Regions from separate parts of the Actinoplanes missouriensis 431 genome, predicted to be linked through region 2. Evidence: predicted binding sites of a transcription regulator. Region 2 holds the regulator's gene; each other region holds the start of a gene.

The links. The regulator HrcA, encoded in region 2, represses chaperone genes, less so after heat shock. The targets are predictions, from matches to a motif close to GGTTNGCACNCTCNNNNNGAGNGTGCNAACC.
Region 1: the regulator HrcA is predicted to act here: its motif matches at 3,279-3,309, upstream of groL (chaperonin GroEL).
Region 3: the regulator HrcA is predicted to act here: its motif matches at 1,706-1,736, upstream of groES (co-chaperone GroES).

What each region holds. Positions count from the first base shown of each region.
Region 1 is NC_017093.1:8,320,401-8,325,844, forward strand. Features, by position in the region: gene AMIS_RS38020 (Ig-like domain-containing protein) at 1-1,263, shown strand, start outside; gene groL (chaperonin GroEL) at 1,466-3,088, opposite strand; gene AMIS_RS38030 (GNAT family N-acetyltransferase) at 3,452-3,958, shown strand; gene AMIS_RS38035 (hypothetical protein) at 3,958-4,398, shown strand; gene thrC (threonine synthase) at 4,633-5,444, opposite strand, start outside.
Region 2 is NC_017093.1:1,256,925-1,262,368, reverse strand. Features, by position in the region: gene AMIS_RS05935 (IS1182 family transposase) at 1-515, shown strand, start outside; gene AMIS_RS05930 (16S rRNA (uracil(1498)-N(3))-methyltransferase) at 787-1,521, opposite strand; gene dnaJ (molecular chaperone DnaJ) at 1,707-2,843, opposite strand; gene hrcA (heat-inducible transcriptional repressor HrcA) at 2,878-3,900, opposite strand; gene AMIS_RS41485 (DUF4870 domain-containing protein) at 4,053-4,571, shown strand; gene hemW (radical SAM family heme chaperone HemW) at 4,564-5,444, opposite strand, start outside.
Region 3 is NC_017093.1:713,731-719,174, reverse strand. Features, by position in the region: gene ybaK (Cys-tRNA(Pro) deacylase) at 1-438, opposite strand, end outside; gene AMIS_RS03445 (class I SAM-dependent methyltransferase) at 457-1,644, opposite strand; gene groES (co-chaperone GroES) at 1,860-2,174, shown strand; gene groL (chaperonin GroEL) at 2,247-3,899, shown strand; gene AMIS_RS03430 (ABC transporter ATP-binding protein) at 3,905-5,444, opposite strand, start outside.

The sequences.
Region 1 (5,444 bases), 1.7 Mb from region 2:
CGGGACACCTTCACCTACCAGGTCAGCGACGGCGCGGGCGGGCTCGGCTCGGCCACCGTCGGCGTGACCGTCACCGACGGGCAGGCGATCGCGAACCCGGACCGGGCGGCCACCGGGTACCGGACCGCGGCCGTCGTGCCGGTGCTCGCCAACGACGCCGACCCGGCCGGAACCCTCACCGTCGTCGCGGTGACCCAGCCGTCGCACGGCAGTGCCTCGTTCACCACGACCACGGTCCGCTATCTCCCGGCGGACGGGTTCAGCGGCACCGACACGTTCCGCTACAGCGCGGAGGACGACACCGGGACCCGGGTGACCCAGTCCGTCACGGTCACGGTGGGTGCGCCGCCCGTGGTGCCGGACAGGTCGGCGGCGACCGGGCCGGGCGAGAAGGTCGGGATCACGCTGCCCGGCACGGACCGGCAGGGGCGGCCGGTCACGGTCACCGGGCTGGGCACACCGGCGCACGGCACGGTGGTGCTGAACGCGGACGGGACGGTGACGTACACGCCGAACCCGGGCTTCAGCGGGACTGACTCGTTCACGTACACGGTGGTGGACGAGTACGGGAACCTGGCCCACGCGACGATCGAGGTGCGGGTGGCGGCCGCGTCGGTTCCGTCCCCGCCCCCGTCCCCATTCCCATCGCCGTCCCCGTCCCCGTCGCCGTCGCCGTCCCCGTCGCTCTGGCCCTCGCCCAGCATTTCGCCGGTGCCCAGCGCTTCTCCGACCGGCAGTCCCAGCCCGAGTCCGCGTCCAGCCAACCGGGTTCCCCTCGTCGGGCCGGACATCGAGGCCGTGACCGCCGGGGAGAAGGTCACCGTGCGGCCCCTGAGCAACGACTCCGACCCGGACGGGGATCCGATCTCCCTGATCGACGTGGGCCGGCCCGCCCACGGCACGGCCACCGCCACCGGCCTGGCCGCCACGGGCTTGACCACGGCGGGCTTGACCACGGCGGCCAGGCCGGTGGCGGCGGATCCGGCCGTCGCCCGGCGGTCCCCTGCCACGATCGTCTACACGCCTGTGCCGGGGTTCGCGAGCGGCACCGACAGCTTCACCTACACGATCGGCGACGACCGGGGCGGCACCGCGACCGGCACCATCACCATCCGGGTCGTCGCGGCCGCTGACCCCCTGCCGGTCACCGGCCACGACCTGATGTCGCTGGCCCGGATCAGCACGGCCGCCATCCTGACCGGGACCGGCCTCTACATCCTGAGCAGGCCTCCCGCCCGCGGGCCCCGCCCGCACGCCGGCTGAGCCCACCCCCGCGCCGCTCACGCCCCGCCCGGACCGCCCCGCGCCGCGCTCGCATCCGCCCCGACCGCCCCCGCGCCGCTCACGCCCCGCCCGGACCGCCCCCGCGCCGCTCTCGCACCCGCCCCGACCGCCCCCGCGCCCGCCTGCGGACAGCGAAAAGGGCGGCCCGCCGAAGCGGACCGCCCTTTTTCTAAGACTGGACTCAGAAGTCCATGTCACCGCCGCCCGGGGCGCCGGCCGGAGCCGGGTTCTTCTCGGGCTTGTCGGCCACGACGGCCTCGGTGGTGAGGAACAGCGCGGCGATCGACGCGGCGTTCTGCAGCGCCGAACGGGTGACCTTGGCCGGGTCGATGATGCCCGCGGCCAGCAGGTCCACGTACTCGCCGGTCGCGGCGTTCAGACCGTGACCCGCGGAGAGGTTGCGCACCTTCTCCACAACGACGCCACCCTCGAGGCCGGCGTTCACGGCGATCTGACGCAGCGGGGCGTCGAGCGCGACCTTGACGATGTTCGCACCGGTCGCCTCGTCGCCGACCAGGTCCAGCTTGTCGAACGCGGTCTTGCCGGCCTGAACCAGCGCGACGCCACCACCGGGGACGATGCCCTCCTCGACGGCCGCCTTCGCGTTGCGAACGGCGTCCTCGATGCGGTGCTTGCGCTCCTTGAGCTCGACCTCGGTGGCCGCGCCGACCTTGATCACCGCAACGCCGCCGGCCAGCTTGGCCAGGCGCTCCTGCAGCTTCTCACGGTCGTAGTCGGAGTCCGAACGCTCGATCTCGGCGCGGATCTGGTTGACCCGGCCCTGGATCTGCTCGCCGTTGCCGGCGCCGTCCACGACGGTGGTCTCGTCCTTGGTGATGACGACCTTGCGGGCCTGGCCCAGCAGGGACAGGTCAGCGGCGTCGAGCTTGAGGCCGACCTCTTCGCTGATGACGGCACCACCGGTCAGGATGGCGATGTCCTCCAGCATGGCCTTGCGGCGGTCACCGAAGCCGGGGGCCTTGACGGCGACCGACTTGAAGGTGCCACGGACCTTGTTGACGACCAGGGTGGCCAGGGCCTCGCCCTCGACGTCCTCGGCGATGATGACCAGCGGCTTGCCGGACTGCATGACCTTCTCGAGGATCGGCAGCAGGTCCTTGACCGCGGAGATCTTGCTGTTCGCGATGAGGATGTAGGGGTCGTCGAAGACGGCCTCCATCCGCTCGGCGTCGGTCATGAAGTAGGCCGAGATGTAGCCCTTGTCGAAGCGCATACCCTCGGTGAGCTCGAGCTCGAGGCCGAAGGTGTTGCTCTCCTCGACGGTGATGACGCCTTCCTTGCCGACCTTGTCCATGGCCTCGGCGATGATCTCGCCGACCGTGGAGTCACCGGCGGAGATGGAGGCGGTGGAGGCGATCTGCTCCTTGGTCTCCACGTCCTTGGCGAGCTGCTGCAGGCCCTCGGAGACGCTGGCGACAGCAGCCTCGATGCCCCGCTTCAGGGCCATCGGGTTCGCGCCCGCGGCCACGTTGCGGAGGCCCTCACGGACCAGCGCCTGGGCGAGGACGGTCGCGGTCGTCGTGCCGTCACCGGCGACGTCGTCCGTCTTCTTCGCGACCTCCTTGACCAGCTCAGCGCCGATCTTCTCGTACGAGTCCTCGAGCTCGATCTCCTTGGCGATGGATACACCATCGTTGGTGATCGTGGGGGCGCCCCACTTCTTCTCGAGAACGACGTTGCGACCCTTGGGGCCGAGCGTCACCTTGACCGCGTCAGCGAGCTGGTTCATGCCCCGCTCGAGGCCCCGACGAGCCTCCTCGTCGAATGCGATGATCTTGGCCATACGGCGTTGTCCTCCCGGACATCCGCGGTGCCGGGCCTCGTCGGCCCCGCTCTCCGCACGTTGAGGAAGTCTGCGGACGTCACCACCTGGCGATGTGACGTCCTCAGGCCGAGCCGGATAGCCCGCGACGACCGGTTTCGTGCCGCGGCGCCGATGGCAGCGCTGCGACCGGAACCCCACCGTCCCGACCTGTTGGCACTCACTGGGCGCGAGTGCCAATGACTTGTTTAGCACTCCCGGGTACCGAGTGCAAGAAAACCCATCTTCCCGCGAAACCTCGGTACCGGACCGGTAATCCGATAAGGATCTTGAAAGCGCAGGTCAGGGTTGCCCGGGCGGGGGCCGGCGGGTATGGAGGACGTCATGGACAACTGGACCGTACGCCGGGTCACACCAGAAGACGCGGGACGGATGCGAGCGCTGCGCCTGGAGATGCTCGCGGACAGCCCGCTCGCCTTCCTGGAGACCCTGGCCCAGGCCGCGGCCCGGCCGCACGAGAGCTTCCGGCACCGGATCCGGCAGTCCTCCTCCGGGTCCGAGACGGCCCAGTTCATCGCCGAGCCGCCCGGCGCGCCGTTCATCGGACACGCCGGCGGAACCGTGCTGCCCGACGAGCCGCACTGCACGGTCGTCTTCGCGGTGTACATCACCCCCGCGCACCGGGGCGGCAAGGCGCTCGCGCAGCTCGTCGACGCGGTGGCCGACTGGTCGCTGGCGTGCGGCCGCAACGAACTGATGCTGGAGGTGGTGGTCGGCAACGAGCGCGCTGTCCGGGCGTACCAGAAATTGGGTTTCGCCGACACCGGTGTGCGCCTGCCGCACCCCACCGTGCCGGTGCTCACCGAGCTGCAGATGCGCCGGCGGATCTGATGAGACCGCGGGCCCGGACCGTGCTGACCGCCGCGAACGGCACCACCGCGGCGGGATTGCTGATCGCGAAACTCACCGGCTCCACGATCAAACGAGGCCCGGGCGGCATCCTGATCGCCGAGGGTTACCGGTTCCGGAAACCGCCGGCCTCCTGCTTCACCATCGGTTCAGTGATCATCACGAAGAGGTCCGCTGAATGGTTGCTGGACCCCCGGCGCGAGCGCCTGCTGGCCCACGAGACCCGGCACGCCGATCAGTACGCCGTGCTCGGGCCGCTCTTCTGGCCGGCGTACTGGATCGCCTGCGGATGGTCGATCACGCTGACCACGTCGTTCGGGGTGCGCAACTACTTCGAGAAGAGGGCCGGGCTCGCGGACGGGAACTATCCCGAGTTCGAGCCGCTGCGGCCCTGGATCCAGCGGGTTCTCCGCCGGTCGTGATCGATTTTGGTCGGGAGGACGGACGCACAGCGCCTCCGGCACGAAGCCATGTGGGTCAGCGCTGGATCGTTGGGTCCCTCGGAGATTGTCGCCAATGTCCAGGTGAGGGGCCGCTTACGGCGTCGCGTCCTCCCGCGTAGAGCATCCTGCCCATCCGGAGATCGGATCGCAAGTCCTCCGAGGAGGGATTTTCAACAACCGGCAGAGATGCGGTTACTGAGCGTCATCCTCGGTTCATCCGAGCAGGCCGGCTTCGCGCGCGCCACGCAGCGACGGCTTGATGGTGTGCGTCGGTCCAACCTGGCCCGCGACCGCGTCCAGAGTCTTCAGGCCCTCGCCGGTGTTGTAGACGACGGTCTCCTTGGCCGGATCGAGCTTCCCGGCCTCCACCAGCTTCTTCAGTACGGCCACAGTGGTGCCACCGGCCGTCTCGGCGAAGATGCCGGTGGTCTCGGCGAGCAGCCGGATGCCGGCGCGGATCTCCTCGTCGTCGGCGTAATCCATCCAGCCACCGGTGCGCTTGACCGCCTCGATCGCGTACGGCCCGGCGGCCGGGTCGCCGATGTTCAGCGACTTCGCGATGCCGGTCGGCTTCACCGGCGTGATCACGTCGGTGTCGTTGTGCAGCGCCGTGGCGATCGGGTTGCAGCCGGCCGACTGGGCGCCGAACACCGTCCAGCCGCCCTCCGGCGCCTCCACGAGTCCGATCTCGACCAGCTCGCTGAACGCCTTGTCAATCTTGGTGAGCAGCTCGCCGGACGCCATCGGGACGACCACCTGCGCCGGGATACGCCAGCCCAGCTGCTCGGCGACCTCGTACCCCAGGGTCTTGGAGCCCTCGGCGTAGAACGGGCGCACGTTCACGTTCACGAACGCGGTGTCCTCGAACTCGTCGGTCTCCACCAGCTCGCTGCAGAGACGGTTCACGTCGTCGTACGAGCCCTCGATCGCGACCAGGTCACCGCCGTACACCGCGGTGGTGATGATCTTGCCCTGCTCCAAGTCGGACGGGATGAACACGATGCTCGGCACACCGGCGCGAGCCG
Region 2 (5,444 bases):
CCACCCAAGCCCGCGCCGGCAACGGCTACGACAAAGCCGCGTTCACCATCGACTACGACACCCACCACAGCGTCTGCCCCCAAGGCCACACCAGCAGCACCTGGACACCCACCCAATCCCACGGCACCGACACCATCATCGTCGCCTGGCCCCGACACACCTGCCAACCCTGCCCCGTCAAACCACTCTGCACCACCAGCGACCGCCGCAAAATCGGCCTGCAACCCCGCGACCTGCACGAAGCCGCCACCACCCACCGCACCCAGCAGAACACCAGCGAATGGAAAACCCGCTACCACACCCGCGCCGGCATCGAAGGCACCATCCGCCAAACCACCCACGTCACCGGCATCCGCACCGCCCGCTACCGCGGCCTGCCCAAAACCACCCTCGAACACACCCTCGCCGCCACCGCCATCAACATCATCCGCCTCGACCACTACTGGACCGGCAAACCCCTCAACCGCACCCGCACCACCCACCTCCAACGCCTCAACTTCACCCTCGCCGCCTAACCACCGAATAAACCAGCAGGGTCAGTGCTGCCTGGCATCCGATTTGTCCGCACTGAGCGCCAGCCGGCATCGGCGTTTCCAAGATCTGCGAGCCAGAGGACCGCAAGACGCCCCCAAGGGCCGCGAGGTGCCACCCGGGACCGCGAAAGCGCCACCCAGGACCGCGAGACGCGACCCACGGCGCGCCCGGACCCGGCGCGCACCCGGACCCGGCACGCACCCGCTCAGCACGCACCCGAACCCGGCGCCACCCAACCCCGGCGGGACCCGGCTACCAGCGGGTCAGGCGGGTGGACAGCACGGATAGGGCTGCGACGCCTGCGGTCGAGGTTCGCAGGACGGCGGCGCCCAGGCGGACCGGCACGGCGCCCGCATCCTCGAACGCCTGGAGCTCCGGGTCGCTGATCCCACCTTCCGGGCCGACCACCAGCATGATCTCCCCGGCGGACGGGAGCGGCACCTCGGTCAGCCGCGACGTCGCCTCCTCGTGCAGCACGAACGCCGCGGCGGATTCGGACAGGCGGGACGCCACCTGCTTCGTCGAGCAGTCCGGGTCGCCGGCCACCAGGGGAAGCCAGGAGCGGCGTGCCTGTTTGGCGGCTTCACGGGCGGTGGCGGCCCACTTGTCACGGGCCTTGAAACCCCGGTCGCCGCGCCACTGGGCGACCGAGCGGGACGCCGCCCACGGGACGATCTCGTCGACGCCGACCTCGGTCATCGCCTGGACGGCGAGTTCGCCGCGGTCGCCTTTCGCGATGCCCTGGACCACGACCAGCCGGGGGTCGGCTGCCGGCTCCTGCGAGCGGGATGTGATCGACACGTCGACGCTGCCCTTGCCGACGGCGCTGACCTCGGCTTTTGCGGAGCCGCCCCGGCCGTCGGCGAGGATCAGGGTTTCGCCTGCCCGGAGCCGCTGCACGGTGGCGGCGTGGTGGCCCTCGGGGCCGTCGAGCGTGAACGACGAACCGGCGGGGAGACTCTCGACCAGAAACAGCGGCGCAGACACACCGGAGACGCTACGGGACTGAGAGAAGAGGGGCGCAACCACTCACGCACGTCGCCCGGCGCGGGGAGCGTCAGCGAACCCGCGCCGGGCCCTCGGCGGGAGCGACGGTCTGAACCCATCCAACCGCCCCACCCGCCGCCCAAAAGCGGACTGAAGGCCGCCCCCCTGCGCTGCGACAAATGTCTTTAATGCCCGTTGAAAGCGTCACGCATCCGGGAGAAGAAGCCGCCCTGCTTGGAGAGCTCGGCAACGTCCTCGCCGCGGGTTTTCGCGAAGTCGCGGAGCATGCGCTCCTGGTCGACGGTGAGCTTGGTCGGCGTCTTGACGTCGAGGTGCACGAAGAGTTCGCCGCGGCCCTGACCGCGCAGGTGCGGGACGCCCTTGCCGCGGATGCGGAGCGTGCTGGCCGGCTGGGTGCCGGCCTTGACCTCGATGTTCTCCTCGCCGTCCAGGGTCTTGATGGTCATCCTGGTGCCGAGGGCGGCCGCGGTCATCGGGAGCGTGACGCGGCAGTGCAGGTCGTCGCCCTTGCGGGAGTAGACGTCGTGCGGGCGCTCGTGGATCTCGACGTAGAGGTCGCCGGCGGTGCCGCCGCCGGGGCCGACCTCACCCTGCTGGGCCAGCCGGATGCGCATGCCGTCCTCGACGCCCGCCGGAATCTTCACGGTGAGGGAGCGGCGAGTCCTTATCCGGCCGTCACCGGCGCAGGTCGGGCAGGGGGTTGGGATGACCGTGCCGTGACCCTGGCAGTTGGAACAGGGGCGGGACGAGACCACCTGGCCGAGGAAGGTTCGCTGCACCGACTGGACCTCACCACGACCGGAGCAGACCTCACAGGTGGCGAGGTGCGTGCCGGGGGCGGTGCCGGCGCCGGAGCACTGGGTGCAGAGGACCGCGGTGTCGACGGTGATCGGCGCCTCGACGCCGAACGCGGTCTCCACCAGGTCGAGCTCGAGGCGCAGGATCGCGTCGGCGCCGGGACGGGTCCGCGGGCGCGGGCCACGGGAGCCACCACCGGCCGCCGTGCCGAAGAACGCGTCCATGATGTCCTGGAAGCCGACGAAAGGTCCCGCTCCACCGGGGCCGGGAGCGCCGCCGCCACCGGGCGCGAGCGGGTCGCCGCCGAGGTCGACGATCTGACGCTTCTGGTCGTCCGAGAGAACCTCGTAGGCCGCGTTGATCTCTTTGAACTTCTCGTGCGCCTCGGGGTCCGGGTTGACGTCGGGGTGGTACTGCCGAGCCAGTTTGCGGTAGGCGCGCTTGATCTCGTCGTCGGTGGCTTCCCGGCTCACGCCGAGAATTCCGTAGTAGTCCTTGGCCACGGGGTTTGGAGTCCTCAATGTCTGCGCGAATCCGTCAATTCTGTGCCAACAGGTCGCCAACGTACCGTGCCACTGCACGAACAGTAGCGATGGTGCCCGGGTAATCCATGCGGGTGGGCCCCAGAACACCGAGCCCACCAACGATCGTCGCACCCGGCCCGTAACCGCTGCTCACCACGGACGCGGACCGCAGGTTGTCGATCTCGTTCTCGTCGCCGATCCGGACCCGGGTGGTGCTCGGCTCCAGGTCGCCGATCAGCTTCAGCAAGATGACCTCTTCCTCGAGGGCTTCGAGGACGGGGCGCAGCGTGCCCTGGAAGTCCAGCACACCACCGCGGGTCAAATTGGCAGTACCGGCAAGCGCGAGGCGCTCCTCACTCCGCTCGACGAGCGTCTCGAGCAACACCGAGGCGAGACACGCCATCGTCGGGCGACGATCCGGAGCCGTCTCGTCGACGAGTTTCTGCACCAGGACCGGGGTGTCGGCGAGTTTCTGACCGGCCAGCTTCTCGTTCACCCGGCGGCGCATCTCCCACACGTCGTCCGGCGCGACCGGACCCGGCATCTCGACGAGCCGCTGCTCGACCCGCCCGGTGTCGGTGATCATCACGAGCGTGAGCCGGGTCGTGGAGATCGGCACCAGCTCGAGGTGACGGACCGCGGAGCGGGAGAGACTCGGGTACTGAACGACGGCGACCTGGCGGGTCAGCTGCGCCAGCAGCCGGACCGTGCGGTGCACCACGTCGTCGAGGTCGACGACGCCCACCATGAATCGCTCGATCGCGCGGCGCTCGGCCGGGCTCAGCGGCTTGATCCTGGTGAGCCGGTCGACGAAGAGACGGTAACCCGCGTCGGTGGGCACCCGGCCGGCACTGGTGTGCGGCTGCCGGATGTAACCCTCCTCCTCGAGGACCGCCATGTCGTTGCGCACGGTGGCCGGGGAGACGCCCAGTTGGTGCCGCTCGACGAGAGCCTTGCTGCCAACCGGCTCGCGGGTCTCGACGTAGTCCTGGACGATTGCCCGGAGCACCTCGAGCTTGCGGTCATCGAGACTCATATGACCCCTCCCCCTGTTGGCACTCCCGAAGACAGAGTGCCAGTCTACGTCGCCCGCGGCGGCAACGCGATGATCGAAAGTACGTAGGCTTCTCAGATCTTGAGCGGCGGGGCGGCCACGACCGGGTCGATCAGCGGCCTTAGCGTGGACATATGACCGAACCTCCTCGCCCGCCCGAGGGAAATGACCCCTATGGGCAGGTTCCTCCGCCCGGATATCAGCCCCCGCCCGGATATCAGCCCCCGCCTCCGCCCGGATACGGCCCGCCGCCCGGCTATCCGCCGCCGCAGGACTACGGCTACGGGTACGGCGGCTACCAGCAGGCCCCGTCCAGCGAAGACCGCACCTGGATCGTGCTGACCCACTTCATCAGCGCCCTCGTCGCGTTCCTCAGCAGCGGCGTGCTCGGCTGGATCATGCCGTTGATCAGCCTGCTCTCCCAGGGCTCCCGCTCGCCGGCCGTGCGCGCCGAGGCCGTGCAGGCGCTGAACTTCCAGATCCTCTGGTCGGTGCTCACGATCGTCGGCTGGGTGCTCACCTGCGTCCTGGTGGGCTGGCTCGTCATCCTGGTCACCTGGCTGATCGCCTGGATCGTCCCGCTGATCGCCGGCATCAAGGCGACCAGCGGCCAGCCCTTCCGTTACCCGATGAACGTCTCGATCATCAAATAACGTCGCGGATCACCGCGTCGGCCAGCAGACGGCCCTTCAGGGTCAGCACCAGCTGCCCCCGGTTGTGTGCGCCCTTGTCGAGCAACCCGCCGGCAAGGGCGCGCGCCGCTGCGGGCGCGTCCACCCGGTCGAGCGGGATGCCGTCACGCAGGCGGACCCGGAGCATCACGTCCTCCATGTGCCGGTCCTCCTCGGTGAGGACCTCCCGGGCCAGGCCCGGCGACTCGCCGCCGGCGAGCCTTTTCGCGTACGCCGACGGGTGCTTGACGTTCCACCAGCGGACCCCGCCCACGTGGCTGTGCGCGCCCGGCCCCAGGCCCCACCAGTCGGCGCCGGTCCAATACAGCAGGTTGTGCCGGCACTCGCCGCCCGGCTTGGCCCAGTTGGACACCTCGTACCACCCGAAGCCGGCCGCGGTGAGCGCCGCCTCGGCCGCCAGATAGCGATCGGCCGCCACGTCGTCCTCCGGGAACGGCAGCTCCCCCCGGCGCATCCGGGTCGCCATCCGGGTGCCGTCCTCGACGATCAGGGCGTACGCGCTCACGTGGTCGACGCCGGCCTCGATGACGGTCTTCAGCGATTTCTCGAAGTCGTCCGGGGTCTCGCCCGGGGTGCCGTAGATCAGGTCGAGGTTGACATGCTCGAAGCCGGCTTCGCGGGCCTCCAGGGCGGCCTGCGGCGCCCGGCCGGCGGTGTGCCTGCGGTCGAGGACGCGCAGGACGTTCTCGGCGGACGACTGCATGCCCAGCGAGATGCGGGTGAAGCCCGATCGCCGCAGCGTCTTGAGATACGCCAGATCGACGGATTCCGGGTTCGCCTCGGTGGTCACCTCGGCGCCGGCCGCCAATCCCCAGGTACGGTCGATGCCCTCCA
Region 3 (5,444 bases), 540 kb from region 2:
ATCGGCCGGCGCGAGGGAGACCTGGAGGCCGCGTCGGCCCGCCGAGACGTACATCAGTTCGAGGCCCGGCGCCGTGTCGTCGATCACGGTGAGGAGTCGGCGGCGCTGCCCGAGCGGGCTGATGCCGCCACGGACGTAACCGCTGCTGCGCTCGGCGGCGGCCCGGTCGGCGAGGACCGCGCGCTTGCCCCCGGCGGCCTGCCCGAGCGCTTTCAGGTCAAGATCACCGGTCACCGGCACGACGCCGACCACCAGCTTCCCGTCGACCTCGGCGATCAGCGTCTTGAAGACCCGGGCCGGCTCGACACCCAGGAACTCGGCGACCAGGGCGCCGTAGTTGGGGGCGTCCGGCGACACCTCGTACGGATGGAGGGTGTGCGCGACCCGCTCGGCGGCCAGCAAGACGGTGGCCGGCGTGCCGGCCGCTTTCTTCGCCATGCCGGGCAGGCTACTCGTTCACGCGGTGGTAGTGATCAGCACCACCGGCGCGCCGTCGATCCGGGTCAGCACCAGGCCGGCGCCGTTCGGGCCGGCGAGCCGCAGGTCCTTGCGCAGCTGGTCGGGCACGAGCGCCGAGCCGCGCTTGCGGATCTCCAGGCGGCCGATCCCCCGCTCGCGCAGCAGCGTCCGCAGCTTCTTCAACGAGAACGGCAGCACGTCCGTCACACCGAGCCGCCGGGCGAACGGCGTGTCCACCGGGTCGTCGGTGTAGACGTAGGCGATCTCCGGGTCGCCCAGCCGGCCGTCCACCGTCGCGGCGAACTCGGCCACCAGGTGCGAGCGGACCACCGCCGGGTCCGGGTCGTAGAGGTACGCGCCGACCGGCCCCACCGGCGCGGCCGCCACTCCCGAGCCGGTCAGCTCACTGACGCCGCCCGGCTTGATCAGCGTCGCCCGCCGGGGCTCGCGCGCCAGCGGCCCGCACCAGAACGCCGCCTCGACCAGATCGCCGCCGACGCTGACCCACTCCCCCTCGGCGCCCGGCGGCAGCAGCGCGTGATCGATGCCGGGCGCCAGCTTCAGTGCGGTCAGCGGCACCCGGTCCGGCAGCGCGGCCACGAAGTCCCACGGCGGCGAATAGGACTTCGGGTCGAACACCCGGCCGCGCCCGGCCTGCCGCCGCGCCGGGTCGGCGAAGACCGCGTCGTATCTCTCCACCTCGACCGTCGTCGCGTCCGCGCACTCGACCGTGATCAGGCCGGCGAGGCCGAGCGCCTCGGCGTTGGCGGCGGCGACCGCTGCGGTCAGCGGGTCGGCGTCGACCGCGTGCACCCGGATGCCCTGCCGGGCCGCCGCGATCGCGTCGGTGCCGAGGCCGCAGCCGAGATCCGCCATCGAGCGAGCGCCCGCCGCGGCGAGACGAGCGGCACGCCGGGCGGCCACCTCGGCCCGGGTGGCCTGCTCCAGCCCCGGACGGGTGAAGAACATCCGGGTGGCGTCCGGCCCGAATTTCATCGCCGCGCGGCCGCGCAAACTAGCCTGGGTCAAGGCGGCCGCGGCGAGTTCCGCGCCGATGCCCCGGGCGCGCACGGCCGAGGCGGCGGCGAGTGGCTCGGCGTCACCGAGCTCGGCCGCCACGGCCAGGGCTTCGGCTCCGGCGGGGGTCAGCAGACGAGACAGCAACTCAGGGGTCACGACAGGCATTCTCCCCGGCGTGACAGGCTGGCACTCTGGTTGACGGAGTGCTAGTTCCGGAATAGTCTCCGGTTAGCACTCTCACCATGAGGGTGCCAGCCGCCCGGCCCGTCCGTGCGGTTAGGCGCCAGGCGGACCGGCACCCGCGACGACGGCCCCGCCCGGTGGCATGAGGCATCAGACCGGCCTGGCACATGGCCGGCGAAACCTGTACCCAGGAGGGTATGCCCGTGACTACCGCGACCAAGGTTGCGATCAAGCCGCTCGAGGACCGCATCGTGGTCCAGGCGAACGAGGCTGAGACCACGACCGCTTCCGGCATCGTGATCCCCGACACCGCCAAGGAGAAGCCGCAGGAGGGCACCGTCCTCGCTGTCGGCCCCGGCCGGATCGACGACAAGGGCAACCGCGTCCCGCTCGACGTCAAGGTCGGCGACGTGGTCCTCTACTCGAAGTACGGCGGCACCGAGGTCAAGTACGCCGGCGAGGAGTACCTGGTGCTCTCCGCCCGCGACGTCCTCGCGGTCATCGAGAAGTAAGACCTGACTGATTGCGCTGGCGCCCTGTTCCGATGACTCGGGGCAGGGCGCTGGTGCGTGAAGGGACCATAGATGGCGAAGATTCTCAGCTTCTCTGACGACGCCCGGCACCTGCTGGAGCACGGGGTCAACACGCTCGCCGACACGGTCAAGGTCACCCTCGGGCCGCGCGGTCGCAACGTCGTCCTGGACAAGAAGTTCGGCGCTCCCACGATCACCAACGATGGTGTGACCATCGCCAAGGAGATCGAGCTCACCGACCCGTACGAAAACCTTGGCGCGCAGCTCGTCAAGGAGGTGGCGACCAAGACCAACGACGTCGCCGGCGACGGGACCACCACCGCGACCGTGCTCGCGCAGGCGCTGGTCCGTGAGGGCCTGCGCAACGTGACCGCGGGCGCCAACCCGATCGGCCTCAAGCGGGGCATGGACAAGGCCAGCGAGGTCGTGTCCAAGGCGCTGCTGGCGAAGGCCGTCGAGGTCGCCGACCACAAGGCGATCGCGAACGTGGCCACCATCTCGGCCCAGGACGCCACCATCGGCGAGCTGATCGCCGAGGCGATGGACCGGGTCGGCCGCGACGGTGTCATCACCGTCGAGGAGGGCTCGGCGATGCTGACCGAGCTCGAGGTCACCGAGGGTCTGCAGTTCGACAAGGGCTTCATCTCGCCGAACTTCGTGACCGACGCCGAGTCGCAGGAGGTCGTCCTCGAGGACGCGTTCATCCTGCTGACCACGCAGAAGATCTCCAGCATCGAGGAGCTGCTCCCGCTGCTGGAGAAGGTGCTGCAGGCCGGCAAGCCGCTGCTGATCGTCGCCGAGGACGTCGAGGGCCAGGCGCTCTCCACGCTCGTGGTGAACGCGCTCCGCAAGACCATCAAGGTCGCCGCGGTGAAGGCTCCGGGCTTCGGTGACCGCCGCAAGGCGATCCTGCAGGACCTCGCGATCGCGACCGGCGGCGAGCTGATCGCCCCCGAGCTCGGCTACAAGCTCGACCAGGTCGGCATCGAGTCGCTGGGCAGCGCCCGGCGGATCGTCGTCGACAAGGAGAACACCACGATCGTCGACGGCGGCGGCAACAAGGCCGACGTCACCGACCGGGTCGCCCAGATCCGCAAGGAGATCGAGGCCTCCGACTCCGACTGGGACCGGGAGAAGCTCCAGGAGCGTCTCGCGAAGCTCGGCGGCGGCATCGCGGTGATCAAGGTCGGCGCGGCCACCGAGGTCGAGATGAAGGAGCGCAAGCACCGCATCGAGGACGCCATCGCGGCGACCAAGGCGGCAGTCGAGGAAGGCACCGTCCCCGGTGGCGGCGCCGCTCTCGCGCAGGTCTCCAAGGAGCTCGAGGACAACCTCGGCCTCACCGGCGAGGAGGCCATCGGCGTCTCCATCGTGCGCAAGGCCCTGGTCGAGCCGCTGCGCTGGATCGCGCAGAACGCCGGGCACGACGGTTACGTCGTGGTCGGCAAGGTCGGCGAGCTGGGCTGGGGCCACGGCCTCAACGCGGCCACCGACGAGTACGTCGACCTGGCCGCGGCCGGCATCATCGACCCGGTGAAGGTGACCCGCAACGCGGTCTCCAACGCCGTCTCGATCGCCGCTCTGCTGCTCACCACGGAGAGCCTCGTGGTGGAGAAGCCGGCCGAGGCGGCCCCGGCCGCCGCGGGTGGCGGTCACGGGCACAGCCACGGTGGCCACGGCCACCAGCACGGCCCGGGCTTCTGACCCGATCAGTACACCGGGAAGGGCGCGCCACCGGCGCGCCCTTCCTGCGTTTCCGGGGTCTTCTCCGGGTGGCCCTGCCAGGAGCGCCACAGCGCCGCGTACGCCCCGTCCGCCGCCAGCAGCTCGTCGTGCGACCCCAGTTCGGTGATCATCCCGTCCTCCACGACCGCGACCCGGTCCGCGTCGTGCGCCGAGAAGAGCCGGTGCGCGATCGCCACCACGGTCCGCCCGCGCACCACGGCCGCGAGGCTCCGCTCCAGATCGCGGGCCGCCCGCGGGTCGAGCAGCGCGGTCGCCTCGTCGAGCACCAGCGTGTGCGGGTCGGCCAGGATCAGCCGGGCGAGCGCGACCTGCTGGGCCTGCGCCGGAGACAGCGGCAACCCGCCGGCGCCGACCACCGTCGCCATGCCGTCCGGCAGGGCGTCGACCCACTCCAGGGCGTGCACGGCGGCGAGCGCCGCCCGTACCTCGCCCTCCGGGACGCCGGGGCGCACCAGCGCGACGTTCTCCCGCAGCGTGCCGATGAAGATGTGGTGTTCCTGGGTCACCAGCGCGACCTCGGCGCGCAGCCGTTCCGGCGGCAGCGCCGCCAGCGACACGTCACCCACCGTGACACTGCCGGCGGTCGGGTGGTGCACGCCGGCCAGCAGCCGGCCCAGGGTCGACTTGCCGGCGCCGGAGACGCCCACCACCGCGAGCCGCTCACCGGGCTCCAGGCTGAGGTCGATACCGTGCAGCACCTCACGGTCGGACCGGTAGGCGAACCGCACCCCGCGCAGCTCGATCCGGCTCCCGGACGGCTCCGGCCCGGTGACCGCCGGCGCCGCCTGCGCGGTCACGCCGAGCAGTCGGGCGAGTGACGCGGCGCCGACCTCCAGCTCGTCGAGCCAGGCGGAGAGCCGGTCGAGCGGGTCGACCAGCTGCTGCACGTAGATCACCGCCGCGGTGAGCTGCCCCAGTGTCACCACGTCACGCAGGTAGAGCCAGCCGCCGGTGAGCAGCGTGACCACGAGCGGCAGCACGTAACTGGTCTCGATGATCGGCCACCAGACGGTCCGCAGGAAGAGCGTGTGCCGCTCGGCGCGCCAGGCCCGGGAGAGGTCGGCGTCGGTACGTTCCACCCGCTGCCGTCCCCGCCGGAGCGCCTCGACGGTCCGCGCGCCCTCGACGGTCTCGGTGAGTCCCTCGGTCACGTCCGAGTACGCGGCGTTCTGCTCCAGATATCCGGCCGGCGCCCGCCGCAGATACCACCGGGTGCCGGCCACCAGGATCGGTGCCCCGATCAGCAGCGGCATCGCGAAGAGCGGGCTGACCAGCACCAGCGCCACGACGACGAGGACCAGCGTGATCAGCGCGATCATCGTCTCCGGCACGGCGAACCGGACGCACTTGGAGAGCGCGTCGACGTCCCGGGTGGCCCGGGTCAGCAGGTCCCCGCTGCCGGCCGACTCCACGGTGGACAACGGCAGCGTGATCACCCGGCTGATGAACTCCTCGCGGAGCCGGGCCAGCACCCGCTCACCCAGCCGGGCCGAGGCCAGATGC